2 regions of the Psychrobacillus sp. FJAT-21963 genome follow, and region 1 is predicted to be linked to the other one. Evidence: riboswitches for the same ligand, from Rfam matches in the RefSeq annotation. Region 1 holds a riboswitch; the other holds the start of a gene.

Region 1 (8,609 bases):
CAGTAGCAAGAACTGCCTCCTCGGAAATTGTCATTTGCTTGTTTCTGCGCGAAGCTCGTCGCAGACAAAAGCGTTGTTTCTGCGCGAAGCTCGTCACAGAGATACTCTGTCGCCACTAAATAGGCGCTTTATGCATTTCTTATAGTTTACACAATTTCAGTCTTTGGTTGTGCATTTTTTTCTAACATTTCAAGACGTTGTTCCATAGAAGTTATTTCATGTTCCTTTTCTAGCTTTTGACCAAGTCGTTCAATGTATTGTTCCATTTCTTGGAACGTGCCAAAGTTTTTTTCTTTTTGTTCTGGCTGTAGAATGCGATCCATTTGATGATGAGCGCGGGTTACGTTTTCTTTGCCCATCAATTGTAATTGACGAACCTTCATATCTTTAATTTTATGTTTCATTTCTTCGTATTTACGTTCTAAACCGAAAAGCTCTTCAGTTGTTTGTTGAATGCTATTTTGTAAAACGGAAGTTCTTTCGCTGTATGCATTTAATTCGGCTTGAGCAAAAGCAGCTAAGTCTTCCTCGCCGCTTGCTGTAGCTAGCTCTACTTGATGCTTACGTTTTTCAACCATTTGCAATGTTTCTTCAAGTTCTTTTTCAAGTTCTTGTTTTAATTTTCCTTGGCGTTCTAACCATTTACCTGTTTGCTCTGTTTGTTTTTCCGCTTCGCGAATATATTGATTCAACATTGCAATTGGATTTTTTTCCTCTTTTTTATCAAACAACTTGTGTAAGTCAGCCTCTACCGAGTATTTCAATCTTTTTAATAATGATGTCATGTTATTTTCCTCCTTATTTTGAAAGTTCGTTCCATTGTTTTTCGAAATTTACAAATGGGTCATCAGATTTTACAGCTGGTGCTGAAAAGCTAACGGGTTCGTTATTCCATTTTTTAATAACGTACCAAACACCTACGATTGCTAAAATTCCGAAGAAACCAGGCACGTTTGCAACTGCCGAAAGTAATCCTACGATTCCTACACTTGCCCAAAAGATTTTCAAAAACGTAGAATCGCTTTTAAGGTAAAAATGTATCCCTGCGTAGACGATCAAAGCAGAAACTGCTAAACCTAATAAACTCCCTAAGTTTGCAACTGCTACAACCCCTGCGATAATACCAAGTACTAATAAACCAAATTTTTTCATGTGATTGTTCCTCCTCTCGTTTGTATTTATAGCTTATCAATTCCGCTAACTTATCCAAACGGGCTAGAACATGATTTTCATATCGGTCTGGAGACTTAGTAATACTAAGACATAATCTGCTATACTAATGGAAAATACATAAATTGGAGAACTGAATATGAAAAGAATTACTGGTGCTGTAATAGCTATTCTCCTGTATTCTGCTATAGTGTTTTATTTTGGATGGGTAGTTTCTAGCTGGTTAGAAACATTCTTTCCTATAAATAAGTGGTATTTCGGTATAGTCTGGGTACTTATTGCTTATGGGTTTCTTATTGGTAGAATCAATCATAGCTTGCGGCTATTTAGTATTGCGGGATCCTACTGGATGATAATTATGGAGTATGGGCTAATTCTATTTCCGATTGGAACAATTTTAACTTGGGTATATCCAGAGCAGGTGAAATTAATTGGTTGGATAATCTTATTCTTATTTGTTTTCATTTTTGCGTTTGGTACATTCAATGCATTTACACCAGTTGTTCGTGAGCTATCTATTAAATTACCCAAAAAGGATTCCAAGTTGGACAAGCTTAAAGTAGTAGTTGCTTCAGATTTCCATCTTGGTTTATTATCCAATAAGGCGCATTTAAAAAGGTTTGTGAAAAAAGCAAACGAAGAGCAGCCTGATTTAATCTTACTAGTTGGTGATTTAGTTGATGACGATCCTATTTGGTTTGTAAAAAAAGGTATGTCAGAAGTGATGAAGCAGCTAACTTCTACGTATGGTGTATATGGGGTACTCGGCAATCATGAATACTATGGTAAGAAAATTCCTCTATTAGTAGAAGAAATGGAAGCGTCTAATGTACATATGTTGTTAGATGAAACTATTGTGTTGGCAGAATCGTTCTATTTAACTGGTAGAGAAGATTTGACGAATAGAGAAAGGAAGCAGCTTTCTGAATTACGTCCCGAAAAAGATAATCTTCCTTGGTTTGTTATGGATCATACACCTTCGAATTTATTGATACCTGAAACGGAAGGGGTAGATTTTCATGTTTCAGGTCATACGCATAGAGGACAAATGTGGCCAAATCATCTTATTACGAGAAAGGTATTTGAGCTAGATTATGGGTATAAACAAAAAGGAAGCTTGCATGCGATTGTATCATCCGGTTTTGGATTTTGGGGTCCGCCTATTCGCTTAGGTAGTCAATCGGAATTATGGGCAGTAAACATTAAGCTAGAGGACGTGAACAAATAATGGAAGCATGGATTTCGGACTGGCTTAGTCAGTACGGTTATTTTGGTGTATTTTTCTTAATATTAATTGAAAATATCTTCCCTCCAATCCCATCAGAGGTGATTTTAACGCTCGGTGGGTTTATGACTACAACAACAACAATGACAAAGCTTGGAATTATTATTGCATCTACTTCAGGGTCCGTTGTTGGAGCAGCTCTTTTATATTGGATTGGCTCACTTTTAGACGTAGAACGTTTAGAGAAGATTGTACAGAAGTACGGAAAAATTTTAAGACTGACTATTAAAGACATTCATAAAGCAGATGCATGGTTTGATAAATATGGTGTTTGGGCAGTCTTTTTCGGTAGACTCGTGCCACTTGTTAGAAGTTTAATATCCATTCCAGCAGGGATGTCTAATATGAAGTTTGGCTTATTCCTCTGGTTTACGACATTAGGAACTTTGATATGGAACACAGTGTTAGTATCAATAGGAGCAGCAGTCGGAGAGAATTGGGATGAAATAGTAGGGTATATGGATATCTACTCGAACATAGTGTATATTATCTTAGCGATAGTAGGTATTGCATTTCTTGTTTGGTATTTTAAAAAACGTGACTAAGGAGATCTTATGGAATTTCTAGAATTATTAAAAGCGATTATATTAGGGTTTGTTGAGGGTATGACAGAGTTTGCTCCTGTTTCTTCTACAGGGCATATGATTATTGTTGATGATATGTGGTTGAAAACGGAAGAATTTTTAGGTCAGTATTCTGCGAATACATTTAAAATTGTCGTTCAGCTTGGTTCTATTTTAGCTGTAGTGGTTGTTATGTGGAAACGATTATTTAGTTTAGTAGGATTATATAAGATAGAAAGCGAAAATTCGAGCAAGCGTTTTAATTTACTACATGTAATCGTTGGTATAATTCCTGCAGGAGTATTAGGAGTATTATTAGAAGATTTTATTGATGAAAATTTATTTGGCGTAGAAACAGTTATATACAGTCTAGTTGCAGGTTCTATTTTTATGATTATTGCGGATAAATTTGGTCCGAAAAAACCGTCTATCAATAGCTTGGATCAAATTACGTATGCTAAGGCATTTAAAGTGGGATTAGTACAATGTCTGTCTTTATGGCCAGGATTCTCTCGCTCAGGTGCAACTATTTCTGGTGGGGTATTGTTTGGGATGGATCATAAAACAGCAGCAGATTTTACATTCATCATGGCTGTTCCAATTATGGCAGGGGCTAGTCTAGTGTCTGTGGTAAAAAACTGGGAAGAGATTAATATGGGGGATATGGGCTTTTATGCAGCAGGCTTTATCAGTGCATTTGTATTTGCGCTAATTTCCATCAAATTTTTCTTAAAACTAATTTCTCGCATCAAATTAATGCCATTTGCAATCTATCGTTTAGTGATAGCAGCAATTTTAGCAGTTATCGTATTTATGTAATAAAAGGGCAGACATTTTGAATTGTCTGCCCTTTTATTATGACTAAAGAAAGACACGTACTTTATTCCTATGTACAAGTTTAAACACAATATGATAGGGTATATAAGTGAATATAACACAACATATAGTATTTGAACGATAATTAGGTACCTTTATGGTTTAAAAGGGAATTCGGTGAAATGCCGAAGCTGTCCCCGCAACTGTAAGTGTGGACGACTGTTGAAATAGCCACTGCGAGAAATCGTGGGAAGGTCGACAGGAGGGTGAAGCATGAGCCAGTAGACCTGCCTTTTCATCGGTGAAGCAACACTTTCTTCGGGGGTTGAGAGGTGGGGGCGAAGGACTCTATCTCAATTAATTTTTAGATGTCTTGTTGTTTCCTACTTTTTTAATGTGAGCGATGACTCAGCCGAAGAGGCTTGGGACATCGCTTTTTTGTGTCCTTAAGCAACTATCACTCCAGCAGAACTCATAATCAAAACAAGGAGGAAATAAAAATGACATCAATTACCTTTACAGAAAAACAGGAGGTACTCCACCATTTAGTAAAAGAATTCGGAGAAGACAATATGGCACCACTCATTAAATCACATGAAAGATGGATGAAGAAGAATCCGGAGGGTAACACCTCTGCTTGGTCTAAGTCGATGTCTTTGGAAGCATTAAGTTTTTTAGATGAGCAAGAAACGTATTGGACTTTTGTTGCGGCGCGCATTCATTTGGCACATGTATATGAACAAGTCGCTAGTCAAAGAAAAACAACATCTAATAATGTTTACAGTAAATTTGCTAGCAATGTACAACTCCAAGCTGCTAATGGAATTTACGACATTCGTTTGACGGAAGCCTATTCGTTTGATGAATTACAACAGTTAGCAGAAATAATTGTTCCAGAGAGAGATTTTTTATTTACATATATTGGTGTTAAAACTTTACTTGATCGTTATGTCGCAAGGGACTTTGACAAATCAATTGTTGAACTTCCACAAGAACGTTGGCTAATCATTGCAATGACGCTAATGAAAGAAGAAAAAGAAAATAGAATTGGCAAAATAAAAGAAGCATATTGGGCAATGAGTAACCTTTATATGACTGTAGCAACACCAACACTTTCAAATGCTGGAAAGCCACATGGACAGTTATCTAGCTGTTTTATTGATACGGTTGATGACAGTCTTCAAGGGATATACGACAGTAACACAGACGTAGCGACCCTTTCTAAATTCGGTGGCGGAATCGGAGTATATATGGGGAAAGTGCGAAGTCGAGGATCGTCTATTCGAGGGTTTATAGGCGCTTCTAGTGGTGTACTTCCATGGATCAAGCAATTAAACAATACGGCAGTTAGTGTGGATCAGCTTGGTCAGCGTCAAGGTGCTATTGCTGTTTACTTAGATGTTTGGCATAAAGATATTTTTACATTTTTAGATTTACGCTTGAACAACGGAGATGAGCGTCTTCGTGCACACGATATCTTTACAGGGGTATGCTTACCGGATTTATTTATGGAGAAAGTAGACGCACGAGAAGAGTGGCACCTATTTGACCCACATGAAGTACGACAATTAAAAGGATATTCCCTAGAGGATTTCTACGATGAGAAACGTGGAGAAGGTTCTTTCCGAGAAAAATACGAGGAATGTGTGAATGATTATCGATTATCACGCGAAACTGTTCCAGCAATAGACTTGATAAAACGTATTATGCGTTCCCAGCTGGAAACAGGAGTACCATTTATGTTTTACCGAGATGAAGTTAATCGTAGTAATCCAAACAAGCATGAAGGAATGGTTTATAGCAGTAATCTATGTACAGAAATTTTTCAAAATCAAAGTGCTACCTCTTTTGAGTCCATTCAATTAGAAGACGATGTAATTGTGACAAAACGTAAAGCGGGGGATTTTGTAGTTTGTAATTTATCTTCTATTAATCTAGGACGAGCGGTTCCAGAAAATGTATTGGAGCGTTTGATAAAGATCCAAGTGCGTATGCTCGATAATGTAATTGATTTAAATATGATTCCGGTACCTCAAGCGCAACGTACAAATGCTCGTTATCGAGGAATTGGCCTTGGTACATTTGGGTGGCATCATTTGCTTGCTCTAAATAGTATCCGCTGGGAGTCCGATGAAGCAGTTGAATTTGCTGATAAACTTTATGAAAAGGTTGCTTTCCTAACGATTCAAGCTTCTGCCGAATTGGCGAAAGAGAAGGGCGCTTATCCTTTATTCGAAGGGTCAGATTGGCAAACTGGAGCCTATTTTGAAAAACGACAATACGAGGGACAAGAATGGAATGAACTGCGTAAGGAAATCGCTGAAAATGGAATCCGAAACGGCTATTTAATGGCGGTTGCACCTAACTCGTCCACTTCCATTTTAGCAGGAAGCACGGCGAGTATAGATCCTATCTTTCAAAAGTTTTACTCCGAAGAGAAGAAAGATTACAAAATTCCAGTTACTGTACCAGATTTAAATTCGGAGACTACGTGGTTTTATAAATCAGCTTACTTTATTGATCAACACTGGACTTTAAAACAAAATGCTGCACGTCAACGCCATATTGACCAAGGTGTTTCGTTAAATTTATATGTTCAAAACACAATAAAAGCAAAAGAATTACTTGATTTACACTTAGATGCGTGGAATAGCGGGCTGAAAACAACTTATTACGTTCGATCAACTTCTGTAGAACTAGTCGATTGTGATTCTTGTTCAAGCTAAGGAGGAAAAGCTAATATGCAGTTAGAAAAAAGAAAATTAATGGATAAAGAAGCGCCAAACCGTTCTACTAGTATCGTGAACGGTCAAAGTTCCAATATATTAAACTGGGACGATGTAAGATTTAATTGGGCGTATCCAAAATATAAAAAAATGCTCGGTAATTTTTGGACCCCTTTTGAAATTAATATGAGCAATGATATTAAGCAATTTTCGGGGCTTACAGATAATGAGCGAGAAGCATTTTTAAAAATAATTGGTTTGCTTGCCCTTTTAGACAGTGTTCAAACAGACTTTGCAGGAAAAGTAGCAGACTTTTTGACTGATTCTAGCTTGAATGCATTGATGATTATTCTAGCGCAGCAGGAAGTGATTCATAATCATTCATATTCATACGTGCTTTCTAGCTTAGTTTCCAAAGATGAGCAAAACCGTGTATTTGATTTCTGGCGCACAGAGCCGGTATTGCAAAAGCGAAATGACTTCGTTTTAAAAGGGTATGAAGAATTCGCAGAGCAGCCGGATGTGGATAACTTACTACGCTCTGTTGTATATGATGTCATATTAGAAGGGTTATTTTTCTATTCAGGCTTCTCATTTTTCTATCATCTTGCCAGACATCAAAAGATGGTCGCTACAAGCACAATGATTAACTATATAAATAGGGATGAACAGTTGCATGTTGACTTATTCGTAAAGATTTATAAAGAGTTATTAACAGAGTATCCACAATTTGATACTCCTGAGCGTGCGAGTGAAGTGGAGGAGATTTTCCGAGAAGCAGCACAGCTTGAGGTCGACTGGGCACGTGAGGTAATCGGTGATAAAATAGACGGTTTAGATATAGAGGACGTGGAAGAATATATTTATTTTTACGCAAATGTACGATGCAACCAGTTAGGCTATGACCGTCCATTCCCCGAATATCGCAAAAATCCATTAAAGTGGATCAAAGCTTATGAAGAAGTAGATTTAGGAAAAACCGACTTTTTTGAACAAAAATCTCGCCAATATGTGAAGGTAAATGTGCAAGATAACGGATTTGATGACTTATAAGAACGGTTTTTGTTTTATCAAAAAAGCATCCATCAATCATTTTTGATTGATGGATGCTTTTAGTTTTCTAACTAACTTACAGAAGAGGGCAGTATGATCGTTACAATTGTTCCTTTGTCACTTGACTCTACATGTATGTGTCCGTCGTGTGCTTCCACAAGTTGTTTCGTTATAGCTAGTCCTAACCCGGTTCCTGATACTTCCGAAGTGGTATTTGTTCCACGATAGTAGCGGTCGAACAGGCTTTCAAGCTCTTCCTTTGGAATTCCCTTTCCTTCATCCCAAATAATTAATTGAACAGTATCTTTCATTTGGTTTACTTTTAAATATACCTTTGTTCCTTTAGGAGTATGTTTTATCGCATTTCCTACTAAATTATCGAGAACTCTTTCAAATAATTTTGGATCAATAAAAACATGTGCATGTTTGTCTCCTTGTGGATCTTGTATATCTCCCCAAACAGAATTTTTAACATACATCTTAAGAAAACTTAAAAGATTCACATCGACTTTATTGATAGCAATTGCATTATTTTTTAATTGATACGTGTATGTTAAATCTTCTATTAAAGCATCCATATAGTTCGACTTCTCTTGCATAGTCTTTGCAAAATTTTTAACTTCTAGATTTGACCAGTCATAATCATCAGAAGCAAGCATAGTGGAATATCCATAAATAGAACTAAGTGGTGTTTTTAAATCATGTGACAAACCAGTAATCCAATCTTCGCGTAACTTTTCAGTCTGCTTTATTTTTCGCTCGTTAGCTTCTAACGTATTTGCTAATCTGGAAAGTGATCGATCAATGTCTTCGTATACACGATATTTTCGTTTAAAACGTCCGGTCTTTTTAGTTCTTAATCTACGATCATCTAAAGGTTTATAGTCTTGCTCGGCTAACTTTTCGATACGTTTAAGAAAAAATAAAACAGGTCGGCCAAAGCGATTCCCAATCCAAAAAGAGAATAAAATAGTAAAGAAAAAAAGAATGAGGTGA
Region 2 (8,609 bases), 500 kb from region 1:
AGCACCCTCCAAAATCAGGTATTCATAGAAATCTGAAAGCTTCTTTAAACTTGTTTTAATAAGTTTTTGTCCTTCTTCAAAAAACTGTTCACGATAAAGCATTCCATTCATTTTATTTACTTTTTCGCCTAAAACGATAATGTCTGTTTCCATATTTCCATTTGGCTTTAATAATATTGGGTTCATCTCAGGCAAATAAGAAGTTTTAGCTGCTCTAGCTTGTAATGCTTGCGAAACGCTTATTTCAAGGCCATCTTTCGTTTGTATGCTTAAACTGGACATATTTTGTGATTTAAAAGGTGCCACTTGTTTCCCTTCGTTCGCAAGTAATCGGCAAATAGCTGTACATACTAAGCTTTTCCCTACACTAGAAGCGGTTCCTTGCACCATTAGTCCTTTCACTTATACCCCTCATTTCCACTGATGACTTAAACCATATTCCATCTCAAAGGCATAATCTGCTTTCGCCACAAGCCATTGATGAATTTGTCCGATCCACTTTTGATAGAGGATAACATCTTCATGGTTGGATAACGGTTCATCCAACACTTCATTTGAAACAATGACCATAACTTTTGCTTTTTCTACAACTTGATCAATTGCATCATGGAGACGTTCTTCTATCAACTCCATGTCTCCTTCATACAGCTCATTGGCAAGCCAGGTGGTAACACAATCCCATAGGACTCCGTCTCCATCTTGGATATGGGAAAGGATTTTCTCGAAGTGTCGAGGCTGCTCAATGGTCACCCACTCGACCGGATAATTTTCGCGATCTTGCTGATGCCGTTCAATTCGTTTCTTCATTTCTACATCCACTGCAACTCCTGATGCTACATACACGTTGCGTTTAGCGTGCTCATTCATCAAATATTTCTCGGCGAAGCTACTTTTTCCGCTACGTACACCACCCGTTATGAAGACCAGTTTCCCTCGAACCATTCATTCATCTCCTTCTGCAATCGCTCCATATGTATTTCTTCCTTCATTCCTACACGAAACCATTTACCATCCAGACCTTTAAAGTTCTCGGTATGCCGAAGTACGTAGCCCTTTGTTAATAAATACGTAAAAAATTCCATAGAACGTTCAGGATTAGAAAGTTGAAAGCAAATAAAATTCGTTCTTGATGGAAGTACTACACAATTCCATTTTTCTAGAAATACAGTAAATTTCTTTCGTATGTCTTTCGCAAATGCAATAGCCTGTAGTCTATAATCCTCTTCTTTCAGGCAAGCTGCACCTATCGATGTCGCTATGGCATTACTATTCCAATGTGGCATGGTTGCACGAGTTTCCTCAATAATTTGTTTACTAGCTATTGCATAGCCAAGTCGCAACCCTGGAATTGCATACATTTTAGTCATCGAACGAACAACGATAACGTTCGGAAAATTTTTTAAAAGAGGTATAAATGATTCTCCTTCATCGATAAAATCAAGAAAAGCTTCATCTAGAATGACTTCACATTTATATCTTTTCGCATACTCTGCTATTTGTATAATTTCTTTTAAAGGAATTAAATACCCAGTAGGATTATTTGGTCTACAAATATAAATAACTTCTGCAAATTCTACTTCATCCAATACTTCCTCTAAAGGTAAAGCTTGTATGGCAATAATTTCTTTTATGTACACATGATAGGGTGCTAACGTCGCAGCATATTCTGAAAACGTAGGATGGATCAAAACGGCACGCTTATTTACATACCGTTTTGCAAGACTTGAGAATATTTCAGCAGCTCCATTCCCTACTATCACCTGGTCGATCGGAACATTATGATATGTAGCGGCAGCTGATAAAAATGGCTCTCCGTGTGGATCAGGGTATTTAGTGATTAAACTTGCATATGATGCCCAATTCTCTTTAACAAAAGGTGGTGGTCCTAGAGGGTTCACGTTTTCACTATAATCTATTATTGCTTCAGGTATGTTAATCCCAAGACTTTCATAGAGATGATGAGCATTTGCACCATGATTAGGTAATGACAAGTAAAACTCCTCCAATCACCATTAACCAAAGCCAAAATAGAAATACTGCTGTATTTAAATGGGAGATGGTACTTAATATATGACTAGGGTTAAGCGGAATCTCTCCAATACCCATTAATGCCCGGTTAGAAATGATTCCTTTATATGTATTTATTCCACCTAGTTGAATTCCAAGTTGATAGGCAGTCGCAGCTTCTAAATAGCCACTATTTGGGCTTGGATGTTTTTTCGCATCCAGCCACCATCCTTTCATCCGCTCTTTAAAAGGAAGTGTGCTTTCTTTCTTACCCCAAAGCATGATGATATAGCCAGTCATGCGACTTGGAATGTAGTTTGCAATATCATCAAGTTTTGCAGATGCATAACCGAACTCCTCGTACTTTTCATTTTTGTACCCGACCATTGAATCTAATGTATTAATTGCCTTATAGGCCCAGAGTCCAGGGGCACCTGCAAATAAAAATGCATAAAAGAGAGGAGCGGTGATCCCATCGCTTATATTTTCAGAAACAGTTTCCACGACACCTCGCGTGATCTCTTTTTCATCTAATTTTTCAGTATCTCGACCAACAATCCACGAAAGTTTTTGTCTTGCTGCTGGTAAATCTTTATCCACCAATGGTTTATAAACTTCCATCGCAGCATCCTTCAAGCTTTTTTGCGCTAGCCCAGAAGCAATTAATATACTTTCCAAAGCAATCCCTACAATTACGTGAACAGAATAAGCAGCAATTAAAACAACTACTGTAAAGAAGAAAGTAATTCCTACTACGATGAAAACAAGTAAAAACCCTTTTGCTTTCCGTCCATTCCCTCTATTTAGCAAAGCAGTAAGCTTTGAAATGAGATTACCAATCCATCGAACGGGGTGAGGCCAATTTGGCGGGTCACCTATTATTTTGTCTAGTATTAGACCAATTGCTATGGCAATAATATGCGGACCCATCCTACACCCAGCCTTTTACTTTTTTATAAGTTTGGATAGCTTCTACGGTACATTCAAACACACCGAGTCCAATTTTCTTTCCTATTTCTGTGATTGGCCCAGCATATGGAATATAGCTCCCTTGCTGCGTCGCAGCCACTAAAATGCTATCTGTAGATGTTCCAGTTGCGATTGTGCCTGTACGTGGATCCATTACAGATTCAGCGGTTAGCGCTTTCGTTTTTGCTTCTGTTGCAGTTATCACTGCTTGTAGAAATGCTTCTTCAGCAAGAGTTCCGTTTATTATAATCCAAGTATTAATGGTTCCTACTACCGGAAAATTTTCAACTTCATACGCTTTTGATACATCTACTGCATTTCCAACACCTGCTGTCACCATGATGAAGACAGAACCAAAGTCTCCTTCATACTCCTTAATAACAGCATCTTTCGTTTGAACAGCTGTCATCATTCCAACTGTCTCTGTTTCAGAAAAACCATGATTTGCAAGGAACTCCTGCATTTCCATCTGAGCATTATCAATATTATACTGTGCATCTACTCTTCTATTTACAAATGATCGATACCAGCCACTTCCTGCATTTATGACAGCAGATGACCATGTTCTTAGCTGTTTTTCTGCTTGAAATACGACGAGCTCATCTGTAACCTGAAAGTTTTCGGTTGTTATTTGGTCATTTACTATCTTTTCATTCACATCAGGAAGAATAGTGATTTGTGGCTTTGGGAGTTCTGGATGTGGATTTGTACTAACTCGTGCTTGGTACACTGTTTCAATCTGATTTTTCTTAACTACTTCATGAGGCTCTCCGATTGCTTTAATTTCCCCTTGCTCCATTAATAACAGCCTATCACAATATAGGGATGCAAGGTTTATATCATGAAATACACTTATGACAGTAATTCCTTTTTCAATTGTTTGCGTTTTAATAGTATCGAGTAATTGTTTTTGGTGTGCAATGTCTAAATGGTTTGTCGGTTCATCGAGCAATAATATTGGTGCTTGTTGTGCAAGTGCTTGAGCAACAAATACTCGCTGCTGCTCCCCACCGGACAATAGGTCTAGTAATTGATGCTCGTACACTTCCATTGCTGTTAGTTTCATTGCTTCCTTAACAGCTACTTCATCTTCCTGTGACCAAGAGGAAAACCATCCGCTTTGGTGCGGATATCGGCCAAGAGATACTGTATCCCTAACCGTATGTGAAAATGCTTGACTATGTAATTGTGGTAAAACTGCCATTTTTTTAGCTAGCTCTTTAGATGAGTACGATAGCAGTGATTTCCCCTCTATTAATACGTCCCCAGAACTCATTGGTAAAATCCCACTCATCACCTTCAGCAAAGTAGATTTCCCACTTCCATTGGGACCAAGTATACCAAGCATTTCACCCTTTCCAACTTCAAAGGAGACGTCTTTAACGATTAATTTATGGTCGTAACCACCTGACAAGTTTCCTACCTTCAACATGTTAAACGCCTCCTTTTTTTCGCTGTCTAAAGAAAATAAATGCGAACACTGGTGCACCAATAAATGCAGTGATTACTCCAATTGGTAGCTCGGTTGGTGAAATTATTGTACGAGAAACTAAGTCGCAGATAATGAGTAAGGATGCTCCATTGATGAAGCTAAGAGGTAATACATGTCGATGATCCGATCCAAATAAAAGCCTCGTCATATGTGGAACAACAAGCCCAACAAAACCAATTGTTCCAGATACTGCTACTGCTGTTCCCGTTAACATAGACCCGCCGATCAAGATCATCATCTTTCTTCTTTTTACATTAACTCCAAGATGCTTTGCACGTTCTTCACCAAATAATAGTGCATTTAATTCTCTTCTGTTTAAAGCTAATAAAATCGAACCAATGACGATAAAAGGTAATGCCATCTGTACATAGCTCCAGCCTCGCATCGATACACTACCAAGTAGCCAGCCGATGATTTGCCTAAGCTCTTCTCCTGTTAACGCAATCATTAATGATATAACCGAGCCTAAAAAAGAACTAAAAATGATTCCAGTTAAAATAATCGTCTCCATTTTCATCGCACGATCGACTAATTTGGCAAATGTAATGACAAGAAGCATCGTAACTAATGCACCTATCATACTGAAAATGGGTAACGTATAAATTCCTAGAAATGGTACCGAAATACCGAAAAAGAGCGTAGCCACGGCACCTACTGAGGCACCGGACGACACTCCTAACGTATAAGGGTCGGCAAGCGGGTTTTTTAATAAACCTTGAAACGCGGCTCCTGCAATGGCTAGTGATGCACCAACTAACCCTGCAAGAACAACCCGCGGCAAGCGAATTTTCCAAACGATATTGGTCGCAATTTCATCTGCTCCCCTATCCCATAATGTGCTGATCGGTACCTTTACGGATCCGACCGATACACCTAGCCATATCGCCACTAAAAGAGCAATAATAGACAAGGTGTAGCCGATCATGGATTTACTCACTAAAAGCCTCCGGATAGATTGCTTTCGCTACTTCTTCTAATCCTTCTGCAAGACGTGGGCCTGTTCGACTAGTTAAGTTTTCATCAACCTGTATTACTGCATCATTTTTAACAGCATTAATCGTATCAAAACCATCGCGTGCCTTCACACTATCTACAATTCCTTCTACGTAGCTATACATTACGATAATCACATCTGGATTACGGTTTACAATTTCCTCTGGAGCTATCATAAACCAGCCCTCTTGATCAGCCGCAATATTCTCCGCATTTACCATATCTAAAATTTCTTGCATAAATGTCCCTTTACCAGGTGTATAAATTTCCGGAACATCAGAAGTTTCAACGAACACAGTTTTCTTTGTTTCTACATTCGCCACTTTTGCTTTTACTTCTTCTACTTTTGCTTTCATATCTTCCACAATTTTTTGTGCCTCTGGTAATTTTCCTGTAGCACGACCAATTTGTTCGATAGTTGTATATGTTTCATTAAAATCAGCCGCATTTTTTACGACAAACACTTTTACACCAGCATCACGGATTTGTTGTAAACCTGCATCGCCAGCTCCCAACATTGACTCATGTGCAAACACGATTTCTGGATTCATGGATACAATTTTTTCTACGTTGAATTCCATACCGCCGATTTTCTCTTTTTCAAGCGCTTCCTCAGGGTAGTTATCGTAGTCATTTACTCCAATAATTTCTTCATTAAGTCCAAGCGCAAATAAAATCTCTGTATTACTTGGCAACATCGAAACGATTGTTTTTGGTGCCTCTTCCAACGTTATCTCATTGCCAACCGCATCGGTCATCGTAATCGGGAATTCTGTTTCTTCTATTGTCGCTTCCTCTTGAGTAGTGTCCTTGTCTTCAACAGGTTTTGCTTCTTCTTGAGAACATCCAACTAACAATAATACTGCAAATGCGGATGTCATCCATAATTGCCATAACTTCTTCATCTGTAATTCCTCCATTTTTGTGCAAATAAAAATCTCTCGTTCCATGAACGAGAGATAGAATAGGTATAAATCTGCTAGGTTAAAACATGCCAAGCGGACTTACACATAACCTATCCTCGTAGGTAGTAAAGTGTAAACGCATAAAGGCAGGTTTTCTGACTTGTGATCATGTACAATCACTTACAGTGGCGGGACCGCGCTGGACTTGCACCAGCTTCCCTTTTAACTTACTAGTAAACTAGCAAGCACCTTTATGTTCAAAATATTCTTGATGCATCGATTTCATTATACCTTAAAACATTTTATTGTCGACAGAAGTTTTCATAGTATTTGACTGATATTAGTTGTATTCAACCGATTCATTTAAAATATATTAGAAAAGCGCAAGCGAGCCCTTTAAAAAGCAAAAACTGGTTACAATTGTTTCCGGATTGCTTTGGACAGACTTTGGCATCAAAGTTACCGCAGAATTATTTTGAAGGGGTGGCCGTGACTTTCGTCAAGACCAACCCTTCTTTTTCGGTAATCTTGTTGCTGCAGACTGTTCGTCGCTCTCCTTTAACTTTTGAAAACTGGTTAATACCTTTTTGGATAATTAGTGAATAGATGCTATCTTATTCAATTGCAAGCTACCGAATGCCCCACTGAAGAAAAAAGGCAGTAGGTTAATTGATATCGATTTTTATTTTGTTTTTTTGTTCATTTTATTGGTTTGGAGGAGCGTAGCGAGGGCACTGAAAAAGCCTATAGAATTTACTTTACTAAATAATGTTGTCCGATAAATAAGAAAATCGTTGAAACGGCTCCCTTTCCGCGGGCGTTGCCTTAGCCTCCTAGGCCAACACGATGTTGGTCATGCAATCGTTGCCGCAAAAGTTCTTTTGCGACGAGCTTTGCGCAGGAGCAGGATGCGGCGAACTTAGATTGCCTTCCCCTCAACTGCGGGGTCTTCTGCTAAACGCTATTCCCACAGGAGTGTCGCCTTTTCCAACGATTTTCTATAAATACTAATTGAAAAAATGTAAGTGATAAAAACTTGCACTATTAACGGTATAATGGTTTTCTAATTGAAAAGCGGATAATAGTTGATTGGAGTGGAAGGCGGCGACTCCAGCCGGAATAGCAAATGTTTTCTGCACCGAAAGCGAAGAGGCAGGTGTATGAGCTGAAGACCCTGGACTGAGCGTAGCGAAATTAATTTTTGCGACGAGCTTTGCGCAGGAGCGAGGGAAGCGGCTGAAGCCATGCCGGCGGAAAGCGTCCGCCTGGAACGGAAATTAACGGTTCCAAAATTAAATTCGAGTTGTTATACAAAACTTTCAGTGAAAACGTTTTCATGATACTATAATAAAAAATTTATTATTTTCAAGGGGGCGCAACGGGTTGTTTCCTTTTAAGAAAAAAAGAAGAGTGCATACACAAACTAAGAAGTTGTATTACAGTTATTCATTAAATTCTTCGACAGAAGAAGATATGAATGAGATGTCTTATCTGCTTAGTACATTATGTGAGACTGGCACCATTGATATTGTCTTTTTATGTATTGGGTCAGATCGATCGACTGGGGATTCTTTCGGTCCCTTTGTTGGAACGATGCTAAAAGAAAAAAACTTTCCATATCATGTATTCGGAACAATCGAAGAGCCCGTTCACGCACTAAATTTAGAAGCTGTATTAAAAGAAATTAATAGCCAGTTCAATGAACCAATTATTTTTAGTGTGGATGCCTGTTTAGGAGATAATCACCAAATCGGATCAATTATATTAAAAGATGGTCCCCTCATTCCCGGAAATGCTATTAATAATCCGCTTCCCGAAGTGGGAAACTATCAATTAAAAGCGATTGTAAACTATTTAGATCCGAGCTGTCCTACATACTCTTTAAATAATACGAGATTAAGCACTGTTATGAGCCTTGCAAAAATTACGTCTACTATTTTATTGAAGTCAGTCCAAAACAAGAACAATATAAAAATGACGATGAATCCTTTTTGATTCATCGTCATTTTTGTTTTATCCAATTGTTATAACACCTAGAATGAAGTGTTCATTATTACATTTTTTCAGGAGCAGCTACGCCAATTAAACGTAGAGCGTTTGAGATTGTTTGACGAGCAGATGTCACTAAAGCAAGTCGAGCTTCTGATAATGCCATGTTTTCTGCGTCCAATACTTTATCGGCATTGTAGAAGCTATGGAATGTTGCGGCTAGCTCTTGAATGTATGTCGCCACTCGGTGAGGT

Evidence for each region. Region 1 has a riboswitch for cobalamin ahead of AN959_RS05360 (ribonucleoside-diphosphate reductase subunit alpha). Riboswitches for the same ligand answer to the same signal wherever they lie in the genome.
Region 2: it holds a riboswitch for cobalamin, as region 1 does, so the genes downstream of both, AN959_RS02835 (ABC transporter substrate-binding protein) here and AN959_RS05360 (ribonucleoside-diphosphate reductase subunit alpha) in region 1, are expected to answer to the same signal.

What each region holds. Positions count from the first base shown of each region.
Region 1 is NZ_LJIY01000001.1:1,111,496-1,120,104, reverse strand. Features, by position in the region: gene AN959_RS05385 (PspA/IM30 family protein) at 147-785, opposite strand; gene AN959_RS05380 (hypothetical protein) at 799-1,152, opposite strand; gene AN959_RS05375 (metallophosphoesterase) at 1,310-2,398, shown strand; gene AN959_RS05370 (DedA family protein) at 2,398-3,000, shown strand; gene AN959_RS05365 (undecaprenyl-diphosphate phosphatase) at 3,010-3,837, shown strand; cobalamin riboswitch at 3,965-4,144, shown strand; gene AN959_RS05360 (ribonucleoside-diphosphate reductase subunit alpha) at 4,275-6,560, shown strand; gene AN959_RS05355 (ribonucleotide-diphosphate reductase subunit beta) at 6,576-7,613, shown strand; gene AN959_RS05350 (sensor histidine kinase KdpD) at 7,685-8,609, opposite strand, start outside.
Region 2 is NZ_LJIY01000001.1:615,217-623,825, forward strand. Features, by position in the region: gene AN959_RS02805 (cobyric acid synthase) at 1-402, opposite strand, end outside; gene AN959_RS02810 (bifunctional adenosylcobinamide kinase/adenosylcobinamide-phosphate guanylyltransferase) at 412-867, opposite strand; gene AN959_RS02815 (histidinol-phosphate transaminase) at 915-1,991, opposite strand; gene cbiB (adenosylcobinamide-phosphate synthase CbiB) at 1,978-2,937, opposite strand; gene AN959_RS02825 (adenosylcobinamide amidohydrolase) at 2,939-4,408, opposite strand; gene AN959_RS02830 (iron ABC transporter permease) at 4,410-5,393, opposite strand; gene AN959_RS02835 (ABC transporter substrate-binding protein) at 5,398-6,366, opposite strand; cobalamin riboswitch at 6,494-6,634, opposite strand; gene yyaC (spore protease YyaC) at 7,750-8,361, shown strand; gene argS (arginine--tRNA ligase) at 8,420-8,609, opposite strand, start outside.